Regions from separate parts of the Streptomyces sp. NPDC020996 genome, predicted to be linked through region 2. Evidence: riboswitches for the same ligand, from Rfam matches in the RefSeq annotation. Region 2 holds a riboswitch; the other holds the start of a gene.
The links. Region 2 has a riboswitch for cyclic di-AMP ahead of AB0G63_RS18660 (NlpC/P60 family protein). Riboswitches for the same ligand answer to the same signal wherever they lie in the genome.

Region 1 (7,098 bases), on a different contig from region 2:
CGGCCAAGGTGATCCAGTTCGACCACGACCAGCTGTCGGTCTTCGGCATCGGCGAGGAACTCACCGAGGGCGAATGGCGAGGCGTCGTAAGGCAGTTGCTGGCGCAGGGACTCCTCGCGGTCGAGGGGGAGTACGGCACGCTGGTGCTGACCGAGGCCAGCGGTTCGGTGCTGCGGCGCGAGCGGGAGGTGCCGCTGCGCAAGGAGCCGAAGAGGCCGACGACCTCGCGGTCGGGCTCGGCGGGCGCGGGTGCGGGTTCGGGGCGGGGCGAGCGCAAGCCCAGGGCCGCGGCGGCCGAGCTGCCCGCGGAACTGCAGCCCGCCTTCGAGGCGTTGCGCGCCTGGCGCGCCGAACAGGCCCGTGAACAGGGCGTCCCGGCCTACGTCATCTTCCACGACGCCACGCTGCGGGAGATCGCCACGGCCTGGCCCACGTCCGTCGCGCAGCTCGGCGGCGTCAGCGGGGTCGGCGAGAAGAAGCTGGCGACGTACGGGGAGGGCGTCCTCGCGGTGCTGGCCGCTCTGAGCGGGGCACCCGGCACGGCTGCGGCGACGGACGGAGAGCCCGGCAGCGGCGGACCGGGCACCGCCGGTCCCGGCAGCGGCGACCCCGGCGACGGTCACGACTGGCCCGAGATGGACGCGGAGCCGGAACCGGACGACTGGATGTAGGGATATGCGGATACAGGGCTTTCGGGGATAGCGCGTGTAGGGCTGTCGGGGACATCGCGGTCAGTTCAGTGCCGTGAGGCCGGGGGCGAACGCGATCAGCAGCGGCAGCAACGGCACCAGCGCCGCCGCCGTCGTGGTGAGCGCCCGGTCCCGGCGGCCCAGCCGGGGCGGCGGCTCGAGGAGCCGGTCGACACGCTCGCCGAGGAGGCGGTGGCTGGAGGCGCAGGACAGGACGCCGCGGTGCTGGTTCAGCTCGATCAGCGCCAGCGCGGTCGTCAGGTGGCCCCACCGGCGGGAGGCGGTGTCGTCGGCGGCCAGCTCCACCAGCCGGTGCGTCTGGTCGCAGAAGTGGGCGAACAACGGCACCCGCGGGAACCCGGTCGCCAGCGCGGTCGACAGGTGCAGCAGCCAGTCGTGGCGGGCGCGCGCGTGACCGCGCTCGTGGGTGAGGACGGCGTTGAGCTGGTGGTCGGTGAGGCGGTGCAGCGCGCCGGTCGTGACGACCAGCTGGGGCGGGCTGCCCGGCATCCACCAGGCGTCCGGGTATTCGTCCTCCAGCACCAGCAGCGGGCCGCGTGCCGGTTCCCCCAGCCCGGCGGGCAGTTCGGGGGCGCGCTCGCGGAGGTGCGCGCGGGCCCGGACACGGCGCCGGCGCGCCTCGACGAGCTCCCGGGCGAGCATCGCGGTCGTCCAGGCCGCGCCGCACGCCAGCAGCAGGGTCAGCGCGGCGGCCCAGGGCGGGGCGGCGGACAGGTCGTACGCGGCGGTGACCGCGGCCGGCGCGGGCGCGAAGAGCTGGGCGCGCACGGTGCCGAAGACGGCGGCGGCGCCCAGCAGCAGGGCGGTCAGGCAGCACAGCAGGACCGTGGCCACCAGGCACTGCCACACCCACAGCGCGACCACCGGCTCCCGGTCGGGCCACCCGGCCCGCACCAGCGCACGCGGCGCCGGCACGGCGGCCGTCAGGGCGACGACGCTCAGCAGGAGCAGACAGACGGTCATGCCACGAACTCCGGTTGCTGGTCGGAGGAGGGGTGCGGTGATGCCGGCGTACGGACCCGAAGGACGACGCGCCAGCCGCCAGTATGACGGCGGCGGACGCGGGAGTCAGGAGACGGAAGCGGACGACTACGTCACGTGCCGCCACCGTCACAGTTCCGCCCCGGCCGCGTGCCGGTCCCGCCGTCCGGGTTCCGGCTGTCCGGTCCCGCTGTCCGGGTTCCGGCTGTCCGGTCCCGCTGTCCGGGTTCCGGCTGTCCGGTCACGCCGCCCGGCCGTCTCATCGGGCCACGTCACTCCGGGCCGCACTCCGAGCTGCCCCGGGGCCACGTCACCCCGGGGTGCCCGCCCGGGCCGTCGCAGCCCGGGTGACGTGGGCCCGGTCCCGCCGGATGGATCACTGCTGGGGCACTACCCTCCCCGTCACCTCGCCGAGGCCCACGCGGACCCCGCCCGGTCCGGGCGCCCACGCCGACAGCGTCACCACGTCCCCGTCCTCCAGGAACGTGCGCTTGCCGTCGGGGAGTTCGAGCGGGTCGCGCCCGTTCCAGGTCAGCTCCAGCAGGGACCCGCGCTGCGACGGTTCGGTGCCGCTCACCGTGCCCGAGCCGTACAGGTCGCCGGTCCGCAGCGAGGCCCCGTTGACGGTCATGTGCGCCAGTTGCTGCGCGGCCGTCCAGTACATGGTGGAGAAGGGGGGCTCGGAGACGACGTGACCGTTGATCGCGACGGAGATCCTCAGGTCGTAGCCGCCCGGCTCGTCCACGGAGCCGGAGTCGTCCAGGTAGGGCAGCAGCGGGTGCGTGCGCTCGGGCGGCGCCACCCGGGCCTCCTCCAGCGCGTCCAGCGGGGTGATCCACGCCGACACCGAGGTGGCGAAGGACTTGCCGAGGAACGGGCCGAGGGGGACGTACTCCCAGGCCTGGATGTCGCGCGCCGACCAGTCGTTGAGCAGGCACAGCCCGAAGACGTGGTCGCGGAAGTCGCCGAGCGCCACCGGCCGGCCCATCCGCGACTCCACGCCCACCACGAAGCCGACCTCGGCCTCGATGTCCAGCCGTACGGACGGTCCGAAGACGGGCGCGGCGTCGCTCGGGGCCTTGCGCTGCCCCGACGGGCGGACGACGTCCGTGCCGGAGACGACCACCGTGCCCGACCGGCCGTGGTAACCGATCGGCAGGTGCTTCCAGTTGGGGGTCAGCGAGTCGGCGGCGTCGGGGCGGAAGATCTGCCCGACGTTCCGGGCGTGGTTCTCGGAGGCGTAGAAGTCGACGTAGTCCGCGACCTCGAAGGGAAGGTGCAGGGTCACCGCGGACAGCGGGTGCAGGAACCGTTCGACCGTCTCCCGGTGGGCGGGCACGGTCACCCACGCCGTCAGCGCGCGCCGCACGTCCGACCAGGCGGTGCGGCCCGCGGCGAGGAGCGGGTTCAGCGAGGGCCGCGCGAGCAGGGAGGCGTACGGGGAGCCGAGCGCCACCGCCGCCGCGCCCGCGTCGAGGACGTGGTCGCCGAGGCGGACGCCCACGGTCCGGTCGGCGGACCCCTCGGGCGAGAAGACGCCGTAGGGAAGGTTGTGCGGGCCGAAGGGGTCGCCCTCGGGGACATCGAAGGGGGGCATGGGTGCTGCCTCACTCTCACCATGTGTCGCGTGCCGTCATGGGGCCGCGCGTACCGTCATGTGGCCGCGCCACACGTTACGGCCGAGTCGCCTGCCTTGGGCAGTTGTCCTGGGCAGTGTCGGGTACCGCGTGGTGAGCCGCGGCCCGCCAAGACGGGGCGCGAGCTTCGTGTCGTCGGTGCCGGGCCCGTCCTTCACCGGGCTGCCGGCCGAGGGCTCCTTCGGCGATGTCGGTGCGGTGAAGCGGGCGTGCGGAACCGGGCGTGCGGAACCGGGTGTGCGGAACCGGGTGTGCGGAACCGGGTGCGGGGCGGGGCTCCGCAACCGCCGTCCGGGCGCGGTGAGTCGGCGCGCCGCCCGGTCCGTATTCTCTGATCATGGCCGCACCCACCGCATACGCACTCGTCGCCACCGACCTGGACGGCACCCTGCTCCGAAGCGACGACACGCTCTCCGACCGCTCCCTCGCCGCGCTCGCGCGGGCGGCGGAGGCCGGCGCCCGGCACCTCGTCGTCACGGGCCGGCCGGCGCCGCGCGTACGGCCGCTGCTGGACGCCCTGGGCGGCGGCGGGCTCGCGGTGTGCGCGCAGGGCGCACAGGTCTACGACGCCGCGGCGGACCGCCTGCTGTGGTCCGTCACCCTGGACCGGGAACTGGCCGAGACCGCGCTCGGGAAGATAGAGGCCGAGGTGGGAGAGGTGTACGCGGCCGTCGACCAGGACGGCGTCGACGGGCTCACGCTCATCGAGCCCGGCTACCTCATGCCGCACCCCACCCTGCCCGCCGTGCGGGTCGGGCGGCGCGACGACCTGTGGAGCGCGCCGATCAGCAAGGTGCTGCTGCGTCACCCCGACCTCAGCGACGACGAGTTGACGGAGACGGCGCGCGCGGTGGTCGGTCCCCTCGCCACGGTCACCATGTCGGGACCCGGCACCGTCGAGCTCCAGCCGTGCGGGGTCACCAAGGCGACCGGCCTCGCGCTGGCCGCCGAACACCTGGGCCTGGGTCCGCACGAGACGATCGCCTTCGGGGACATGCCCAACGACATCCCCATGTTCGACTGGGCCGCCCACGGCGTCGCCATGGCCAACGCCCACCCCGAACTCCTCGCCGTCGCCGACGAGATCACCCTGTCGAACGAGGACGACGGCATCGCCGTCGTCCTCGAGCGGCTGTTCTCCGGGGCCTGATAGCCGCGCCTAGTAGGCGCCGTAGACGTTGTCGATCGAGCCGTAGCGCTTGGCCGCGTAGTTGCAGGCGGCGGTGATGTTCGCGATCGGGTCGTAGGGGTCGTACGACGTGCCGGGCACGTGGTAGGCGGCGAACGTCGGGTCGATGACCTGCAGCAGGCCCTTGGAGGGGGTGCCGGCGGCGGCGTTCGAGTCCCAGTTGTTGATCGCGTTCGGGTTGCCCGAGGACTCGCGCATGACGTTGCGGTAGATGCCGTTGTAGGAGCCCGGGATGCCGTGCTGCGCCATGACGCTGAGGGAGGCCCGGATCCAGCCGTCGAGGTTGTTGGGGTAGCCCAGCGAGGCGGCGGTGACGGTGGTCGAGGTGGCCGCGGACGCCTCGGTCGCGCCGACGAGCGGCAGCGCGAGCACGGCGAGGCCGGTGCCGGCGACGGCGAGTTTGCGGACGAGACGGGAGTTTCTGACGCGGGGGTGCCGGGCAGCTGCAGACATGACGGTTCCTCTCCGGCGCCTGCGAGGTGAGCTGTCGGGTTCGGGCGGGAGATGCCCGGCCGCCTCGCCCTGCGGCGACGCGACTTCACCCCTAGCCGGCCCGGTACGGTGCCCGGTCCGGCGACTTACCTGGTTCCCCCGCTCCTGCCGTGCGTGAGTTCGTCGATGGCTGTTCCCGGGCGGCGGCAGGATTCGGCGTCCGCCCGACAGGCCGGGAACGTATGCGAGAGCACATGTCCGGAACAAGTGGCGGTTTCGTATGCCGGGCTTTTTGACCTTGATGTGGGGCTTATGGGGTGCTTGATCCTTTGCGGCAGCCAAGGGTCAAATGGGCGGCGGTGAAAGGGATGTGAGGGTGTGGCGCGCGGGCGGCGGTACGGGGGCGGGCGTGAGCCAACTCACGGGCTTTCACAAGTGCGGCAAAACGGTCAATGAGGCCAACTCGGTTGCAATGGGCCGCTCGTGGGTCGGGGTGGTGTCATGTGGGCGGACTGCCGCCTGGTGATGGGTTCGGTGGAGGGTCGGTGAGCGGCCTGTGGGCGGCCTGTGGGCGGCTCGGTGTGGAGGGCCTGTGGGCGACCCGGCGGGCATGGGCGGGTGCGTGGTGGCTCGGCCGGCGGTCGGTGAGTGGCCGCCGGCCGGGCGGTGCCCTCCCGCGGGCCGGGCTGTGCCATCCCGCGCCGCAGGGGTCGCCTTGCGTGCCCACGTCAAGGGGCCTCGGTGCGGGCGCTGCTCGGCCCCAGGGCTCCGGCTCGCTTCCCTTGTCGGCCGATCGGGTATGTCTATAAATGTCCGTTCGTATCTGGTGATCGAAAACATGGCAGCCGTGATCCGATACCGCCCGTGCTGGACGGGTGGGCGGCATGGGTGATCGAAAGCCGACCGGATACGCTGACTTGAGTGGGGGCAGCGACCTATCGACAAACCGTGTAATCGCCAGCAGACACCAGCAGACAGGAGACCCCTCGTGACCGTCGTCGGGCCATTCGGGCTGAGCGTGCGGGACCAGGCTCTGGAAGCCGATGTCCAGGCCGGATTGGCGGCTGTCGAGGAGGGACTGCTCGAAGCCACCAAGAGCGAGGTCCCCTTCATCACGGAAGCCGCCCAGCACCTGGTGCGGGCGGGCGGGAAGCGGTTCCGTCCGCTCCTCGTGATGCTCGCCGCCCGGTTCGGTGACCCGTACGCGCCGGGGATCGTGCCGTCGGCCGTGGTCGTGGAGCTGACCCACCTCGCGACCCTGTACCACGACGACGTCATGGACGAGGCGGCGGTGCGGCGCGGCGTGGACAGTGCGAACACCCGCTGGGGCAACTCGGTGGCGGTCCTCACCGGCGACTTCCTGTTCGCCCGCGCCTCGCACATCCTGGCCGACCTGGGGCCCGAGGCGGTCCGGGTGCAGGCCGAGGCGTTCGAGCGGCTGGTCACCGGGCAGATCCTGGAGACCGCTGGCCCGCAGGACGGCCGGGACCCCGTCGAGCACTACCTCGACGTCCTGGGCGGCAAGACGGGGTCGCTGGTGGCCGTGTCCTGTCGGTTCGGCGCGATGATGTCCGGCGCCGACGAGACGGTCGTCGACGTGCTCACCCAGTACGGGGAGCGGCTCGGCGTCGCCTTCCAGCTGGCCGACGACGTGCTGGACATCGCCTCCGACTCGCACGAGTCCGGGAAGACCCCGGGCACGGACCTGCGGGAGGGCGTCCCGACGCTGCCGGTGCTGCGGCTGCGGGAGCGGGCGGCCCGGCTGGGGCTCGCCGAGGACATCGCCCTGTGCGAGCTGCTGGACTCCGACCTGAGCGACGACGCGCGGCACGCCCGGGCGCTGGCGGAGCTGCGGGCGCATCCCGCGCTGGAGCAGGCGCGGCGCGACACGGTGCGGTACGCGGAGGACGCCAGGGCGGCCCTCGCCCCGCTCCCGGAATGCGACGCGAAGGCGGCGCTGGTGCAGCTGTGCGACGCGGTGGTGCACCGCGCCGGGTGACACTCCCGGCGGCCAGGTTCTGTCTGGTTCGATGCGGTGCGGTGCGACTTGTCCTGACTCGTCTCCGAGTCGGAGCCGCTCACTGAGTGGCGTACGTCACGCCGCCGCGCCGCACCCCTACGGGTAGGCGGACGCGCCGCCCTCTCGTGT
Region 2 (7,098 bases):
CGACCAGCAGCGGCTCTCCACCGTCCCGCCGCAGGCCACCGCGGCCGACGTCTCGGGGCAGTGGGACGCGAACGCCTGGCTGCAGCCCGACGCTTCGGGCGGCCCGTCCGACCAGACCCAGCACTGGGAATGGGGCACGCAGACCTTCGAGACCGGCGCGTACGACGCCACGCAGTGGAACTCCGACGGCTCACCGGCCGACGACACGCCCGCAGCCGACGGCTACGAGCCCGAGCCCTTCGACCAGCAGGCGACCGCCGTCTTCGAACCGGCCGTGCCGGACGCGTACGACGACCCCACCCCGGACGACGGCGAACCGGAGATGGCCGCCACCGGCGAGCTGCCCTCCGTCGGCCCGCTCCTCGACGACCAGCTCCTCGACGACCGGTTCCCCGACGACCAGCTCCTCGACGACCAGGAAGAGGTCGTTCCGGCTCCCGGCTCACGCGCCGCCGCGCGCAACGGGGCGCGTTCCCGCCGCCGCCCGCCCGCCAAGCGCTCCGCTCTGCTGACGATCGCCGTGCCCTCGGCGTGCGTGATGGGCGTGGCCGGCATCGCCGCCGCCTCCGTCGGCGCCCTGGGCGGCGACAAGGACACCTCCACGACGGCTTCGGACGCGCACGCGGTGAAACCGTCCACCGCCAACAACAAGCTGGACACCCAGCTCAAGATCCTCTCCGCCGGCGCCGACGACTTCGCCGACCGGGCCAGCCGCACGCAGGAACGTATCGACCTCAAGGCGCAGCAGGAGGCCGAGAAGAAGAAGGCGGCCGCCGAGGCCGCCCTCAAGGAGCGGCTGCGTCCCAAGTACGCCCTGCCGGTCGCGCAGCACGGCCTCAGCGCCTACTTCGGCCAGGCCGGCATCAACTGGATGTCCGTGCACACCGGCATCGACTTCCCGGTCTCGTACGGCACGACGGTGATGGCCGCCACCGACGGCACCGTCCGCACACAGTGGAACAGCGCCTACGGCAACATGTTGATCGTAACGGCGAAGGACGGCACGGAGACGTGGTACTGCCACCTCTCCAGCTACCGCGTCGCCTCCGGTACGACGGTCAAGGCGGGCGACCCGATCGCGTACTCCGGGAACTCGGGCAACTCGACCGGCCCGCACCTGCACTTCGAGGTGCGGCCGGGCGGAGGGTCGGCCATAGACCCGCTCGCCTGGCTGCGCAGCCACGGGCTCGACCCGAACTGATACCCCGCAACCACCCGCCCCCGTGAGCCCCCGCCTTCCCGACGGGGGCTTTCCGGCTTCCGGCCCCGGCCGTCAACCGTCGGCCGTCAACCGTCGGCCACCGGCCACCGGCCACCGGCCACCGGCCACCGGCTAGAGCTTCTCCACCGGTGCGTACCGCAGCAGCAGCCGCTTCGGCTTGGTGTCGCCGAAGTCGATCGTCGCCTCGGCGTTCGCGCCCGTGCCCTTGACGCCCACGACCGTGCCGAGTCCGAACTGGTCGTGCGTCACCCGGTCCCCGACGGCCAGCGAGACCACCGGCTTCTCCGACGTCCGGCGGGTGGCGAAACCGGACGCGCCCGACGCCGAGGAACGCGAGCGGGAGGACGACAGGGAGGCCGCCACCCCGGACGCCGGACCGGAGGACACCGGAGACATGGCGCCCGTGCGCTTCCAGTCGACGTGGTGCGGCGGGATCTCCTCCAGGAAGCGGGAGGGCGGGTTGTACGACGGCTGCCCCCAGGCGCTGCGCATCGACGAGCGCGTCAGATAGAGCCGTTCACGCGCGCGCGTGATGCCGACGTACGCCAGGCGCCGCTCTTCCTCCAGTTCCTTGGTCTGGCCGAGGGCGCGCATGTGCGGGAAGACGCCGTCCTCCATGCCGGTGAGGAAGACCACCGGGAACTCCAGGCCCTTGGCGGTGTGCAGGGTCATCAGGGTGATGACGCCGTCGCCGTCCTCCTCGTCGGGGATCTGGTCGGAGTCGGCGACCAGGGCGACCTGTTCGAGGAAGTCGGCCAGGGTGCCGGCCTCGCCCTCGCCGCGCTCCTGCTCGAACTCCAGCGCCACTGCCGCGAGTTCCTGGAGGTTCTCGATGCGGGTCTCGTCCTGCGGGTCGGTGGAGGCCTGCAACTCGGCGAGGTAGCCGGTGCGTTCGAGCACGGCCTCCAGGACGGTCGCCGGGCCCGCGCCGGACTCGACGATCGTGCGGAGGTCCTCCATCAGCGTGTTGAACCGTTTGACGGCGTTGGTGGAGCGCGCCGCCATGCCGTACGCCTCGTCGACGCGCCGCAGCGCCTGCGGGAAGCTGATCTTCTCGCGCTGGGAGAGGGCGTCGATCATGGCCTCGGCGCGGTCGCCGATGCCCCGTTTGGGCACGTTGAGGATGCGGCGCAGCGGGACCGTGTCCTCCGGGTTGGCCAGCACCCGCAGGTAGGCCAGGACGTCCCGGACCTCCTTGCGCTCGTAGAAGCGGACGCCGCCGACGACCTTGTAGGGCAGGCCGACGCGGATGAAGACCTCTTCGAAGACACGGGACTGCGCGTTGGTGCGGTAGAAGACGGCGACGTCACCGGCCTTGGCCTCGCCCGCGTCCGTGAGGCGGTCTATCTCGTCGGCGACGAACTGCGCCTCGTCGTGCTCGGTGTCCGCTACGTAGCCGGTGATGCGCGCGCCCGTGCCCGCGTTGGTCCACAGGTTCTTCGGGCGGCGGGACTCGTTGCGCTCGATGACGGCGTTGGCCGCGCTGAGGATCGTCTGGGTGGAGCGGTAGTTCTGCTCCAGCAGGATCGTCGTCGCGTCCGGGTAGTCCTCCTCGAACTGGAGGATGTTGCGAATGGTCGCGCCGCGGAAGGCGTAGATCGACTGGTCGGCGTCGCCGACGACGCACAGCTCGGCGGGCGGGAGGTCGTACTCGTTCGGCGGGACGTCCTCGTCATGAGCGCCGGTTCCGACGAGCTCGCGCACGAGCGCGTACTGGGCGTGGTTGGTGTCCTGGTACTCGTCGACCAGGACGTGCCGGAAGCGGCGGCGGTAGTGCTCGGCGACGTCCGGGAACGCGCGCAGCAGGTTGACCGTCGTCATGATCAGGTCGTCGAAGTCGAGGGCGTTCGCCTCGCGCAGCCGCGACTGGTACAGGGCGTAGGCCTGGGCGAGGGTCTTCTCGAAGCCGTCGGTGGCCTGGGCGGCGAAGTCCTCCTCGTCGATCAGCTCGTTCTTCAGGTTGCTGATCTTGGCGCTGAAGGACTTGGGCGGGTAGCGCTTGGGGTCGAGGTCCAGGTCACGGCAGACGAGGGCCATCAGGCGCTTGGAGTCGGCGGCGTCGTAGATCGAGAACGACGAAGTGAACCCGAGCTTCTTGCTCTCCCGGCGCAGGATGCGCACGCACGCGCTGTGGAACGTCATCACCCACATCGCGTTCGCGCGGGGGCCGACGAGCTGCTCGACGCGCTCCTTCATCTCGCCCGCGGCCTTGTTGGTGAAGGTGATCGCGAGGATCTGGCCCGGGTGGACGTCCCGCTCGGCGAGCAGGTAGGCGATGCGGTGGGTGAGCACCCGGGTCTTGCCGGAGCCGGCGCCGGCCACGATGAGCAGGGGGGTGCCGTGGTGCACGACGGCGGCGCGCTGGTTGTCGTTCAGCCCCTCCAGAAGCGCGGCCGCGTCGACCGGGGGCCGCGGGGCACCGTCGCGGTAGTACGCGTCCCGGTCCGGCGGCACGTCGAACTTCCCGCCGAACAGATCGTCCGGAACGGGTTCCGGCACATGATCGTCCTCGGGCGGCGGCGGAGGTTCCTCCTCGTGCCCGCGGGGGGCCTGGAGGTCCGCCAGGAAGCTGTCGTCAAAGAGGCTGCTCATCGCTCTCCGAGTCTAGGGCGCCCCACCGACAGCCCGCCGCCGCCCTGAGAACATCGCCGGATCCGACGACACCGCCCCCGGGGCACGCTCCGTACCGATCCGTCACTTTCGGTGACCGTCACCGCGGGTCCTGCGGAAGGTCACGAAAATGTATCGGGCATATCGAACATCAACCTTCACAGGAGCCACGCGAGTTGGCTACGGTGCCGGGCAGGCCGAACGACCCCCACCGGCGAACGTCGCCGGGCCGTGCGGCCTCCGCCGAGTCCGGCGCGCCGCCGCGCTTCCGGAGCCGGGGACCCAACCGACCTTGGGGTGAATCGGCCCCCTCCCCCCGGGGAGAAGGCCGTAGGGCAACCCTTCCGAACCATCCCGCCCGAACCCGACAGCTAACTCGGTAGGCGGAAGATGGAAGGAGTCGCCACCCTTGGCGTCGCACCGCAAGTCACGCCCCGCGGGTACACGCGTGGCCGGCATCCGCACCCCCGCCCTCGCCACCGCCGCCCTCACTTCCGTGGCCCTGCTGTCCCAGTCGGCCAACGCCGCCCCCGCCGCCGACGGGAAGCCGAGCCTTGAGGAGGTCGAGAAGAAGGTCGACGACCTGTACCGCCAGGCCGAGTCGGCGACCGAGAAGTACAACGCGGCGAAGGAGAAGACGTCGAAGCAGCGCAAGCGCGTCGACACCCTCCTCGACGACGTCGCCAAGCGCACCCAGAAGCTGAACGAGGCGCGGGAGGAACTCGGTTCCTTCGCCGCGGCCCAGTACCGCACCGGCGCCGCCGCACCCGACACCGCGACCTTCCTGCTCGCGGACTCGCCGCAGGACTACTTCGACCAGACCCAGCTGATGAGCCGGCTCACCGGCCGGCAGAAGCAGGCCGTCGACGACTACGTCACCGAGCAGTCCGCGACGATGAAGAAGCGCCAGGAGGCGACCAAGAGCCTCGAGACGCTCACCGAGTCGCAGGGCGATCTCCAGGCGGCCAAGTCCACCGTCCAGAAGAAGCTCTCCGACGCGCGTCAGCTCCTGTCGAAGCTGACCGCCGAGGAGAAGGCGCGGCTCGCGGCGATCGAGAAGAAGAAGCAGGAGGAGGCCGCGCGCCAGGCGGCCGAGCTGGCCGCACAGCAGGCGGCGCAGCAGAAGGCGCAGGAGCAGAGCGGCAGCACGTCGTCGGGCTCGACCTCGACTTCGACCTCGGGAAGCTCGACCACCGACTCGTCCTACGCCACCAAGGCCGAGAAGGCGATCGCCTTCGCCCGCGCGCAGATCGGCAAGCCGTACGTCTGGGGCGCCACCGGCCCCGGCTCCTACGACTGCTCCGGCCTCACCCAGGCCGCCTGGAAGGCCGCCGGCGTGGCCCTCCCCCGCACCACCTACGACCAGGTGAACGCGGGCACCACCGTCTCACTCGCCGACGCACAGCCCGGCGACCTGATCTTCTTCTACGACGACATCAGCCACGTCGGCCTCTACATCGGCAACGGCATGATGATCCACGCCCCGAAGCCGGGCGCGTACGTCCGCGAGGAGTCGGTCTACTACGGCGGCGCGTCGATCATCCACAGCGTGGTCCGGCCGGCCTGAGACAGGACAGGACAGGACGGGTCAGGTCCAGAGCACCGCGATGAAGATGTTGGTCATGGTGAGCCCGCCCACCAGGCCGAACAGGCCCTTGTCCACCTTCTCGTCGTCCCGCTTGACGTAGACCAGAGCGAGGATGACGACCAGGACGGCGAGCTTCACGCCGATCTTTATGTTGTTGACCTCGTGGCCCTGGGCCTGATGAATGCCGACCAGGGCCACGCCGGTGATCAGCATGGTCAGCGCACCGTGCAGCATCGAGGGCACGAAGCGTGCGGTGCCCTGGCCCATCGCCTTCATCTGGGTGAGGAAGCCGCCGAGCAGCGCGGCGATGCCGATGATGTGCAGGCCGACGAAGAAATGGATGAGTACGTCCATGAGGCCGGAGCTTAGACAGCGACCCAGACGCCACCGGACACCGGCCCTCCTCCGCACACTCCGTCACCGCACGAACACGGCGAGGTGCTCGAAGCTCAGGCGCCGGTCTGGGCGTACCCGACGAACGCGGCCCAGGCGGCCCCGGCGACGGCCAAACGGGGACTCCGGGAGCCGAGCTTCGAGTCCCGGACGTGGACGGTGTGGGGGCAGGGGGCTATCTGGACGCAGGCGCCGCCCTGACTGTCACTGTGGCTGGACTTGCGCCAGTCGGGAGCGACTTCGAGGCAGGCTCCCCCCTCGGTGCCGCTATAGCTGGACTTGAACCATCGCAGGTTCTGCGTCATCGCCCCTCCGCTACCTCGCTGATGAATCTCACGGACTCCGAAAGACTCAGCGCCTGACGCAAGATCATCGCATGACGCTGCGCAGCGATACTGACACGGTCCGGGTCCGAGTAGAGCACGCCTGCTGTCTGTCCCTCTTCGTACCCAAGATGCTCGTGCTCTGACGTTTCCAGCAAGACCAGGGGTCCGTTGAGGCCCGGATGCGCACCAGCAATAGGCAGCACTTGCACGGTGATGTTCCGCTGCCGGGATGCTGCCAACAGATGGCGCAGTTGACACAAGTGAGTTTCGGTTCCTCCGACCTCGTTACGCAGCGCCGATTCACCGATCACGAAGCTGAACGATCTCGTCTGCTGGGCGAGGACGTCCTGCCGCTTCAGCCGAGCCATCACGCGTTCCTCGACCGTTTCATCATCCAGCGGGGGCCAGTGCGCCTTGAGCAGCGAGCGGGCGGTCTCTTCCGTCTGCAGCAGGCCCGGAACGAGCAGCGGTTCGTACCAACTCAAGGAGATCGCCTCGGACTCGTACCGGATGAAGTCCTGCGAGAACGTCGGGAACGGCTCCGGCTTCAGGTACTCCTGAGCCGCAACCAGCTTCCCACCCGCGCCACACACCTGGTCGGCGATCTGCAAGAACCGCAGCGTGGGCCGACGGCGGCCGTTCTCCATCGACTTGACGTACTCGTAGTCGTAACCGGCCTCCTTGGCCAGCGCCTCGCGGCCGACGCCGGCTTCCGCGCGCCACAACTTGATCTGGCTGCCGCAGTAACGCCATGCGATCGGCGGCTGGGAGTTCACCTGGGTCGTCACGCACACCTCCACCGGTCCACGACGGGTACGACCACGCACCGTACCCGCGCCGTTACTCGCGAGGCTACGCACGGAACGGGACCGTGATCTGGCCAAACCTCGGAACTTCCACGCAAGGGGTGAACAGCGCATGCAGACCCCGTGGCCCCCACTCCCCACGACGACCGCCCC

Region 1: linked by a shared signal. The riboswitch ahead of AB0G63_RS37690 (transglycosylase SLT domain-containing protein) and the one ahead of AB0G63_RS18660 (NlpC/P60 family protein) in region 2 are both predicted to bind cyclic di-AMP.

The regions. Positions count from the first base shown of each region.
Region 1 covers NZ_JBFADM010000106.1:9,241-16,338, reverse strand. The annotation lists gene recQ (DNA helicase RecQ) at 1-671, shown strand, start outside; gene AB0G63_RS37705 (M56 family metallopeptidase) at 732-1,673, opposite strand; gene fahA (fumarylacetoacetase) at 2,068-3,288, opposite strand; gene AB0G63_RS37695 (HAD family hydrolase) at 3,666-4,478, shown strand; gene AB0G63_RS37690 (transglycosylase SLT domain-containing protein) at 4,488-4,970, opposite strand; cyclic di-AMP (ydaO/yuaA leader) riboswitch at 4,972-5,145, opposite strand; gene AB0G63_RS37685 (polyprenyl synthetase family protein) at 5,938-6,948, shown strand.
Region 2 covers NZ_JBFADM010000024.1:79,745-86,842, forward strand. The annotation lists gene AB0G63_RS18650 (M23 family metallopeptidase) at 1-1,201, shown strand, start outside; gene pcrA (DNA helicase PcrA) at 1,334-3,814, opposite strand; cyclic di-AMP (ydaO/yuaA leader) riboswitch at 4,064-4,234, shown strand; gene AB0G63_RS18660 (NlpC/P60 family protein) at 4,242-5,399, shown strand; gene AB0G63_RS18665 (hypothetical protein) at 5,421-5,774, opposite strand; gene AB0G63_RS18670 (DUF397 domain-containing protein) at 5,870-6,118, opposite strand; gene AB0G63_RS18675 (helix-turn-helix transcriptional regulator) at 6,115-6,927, opposite strand; gene AB0G63_RS18680 (ATP-binding protein) at 7,058-7,098, shown strand, end outside.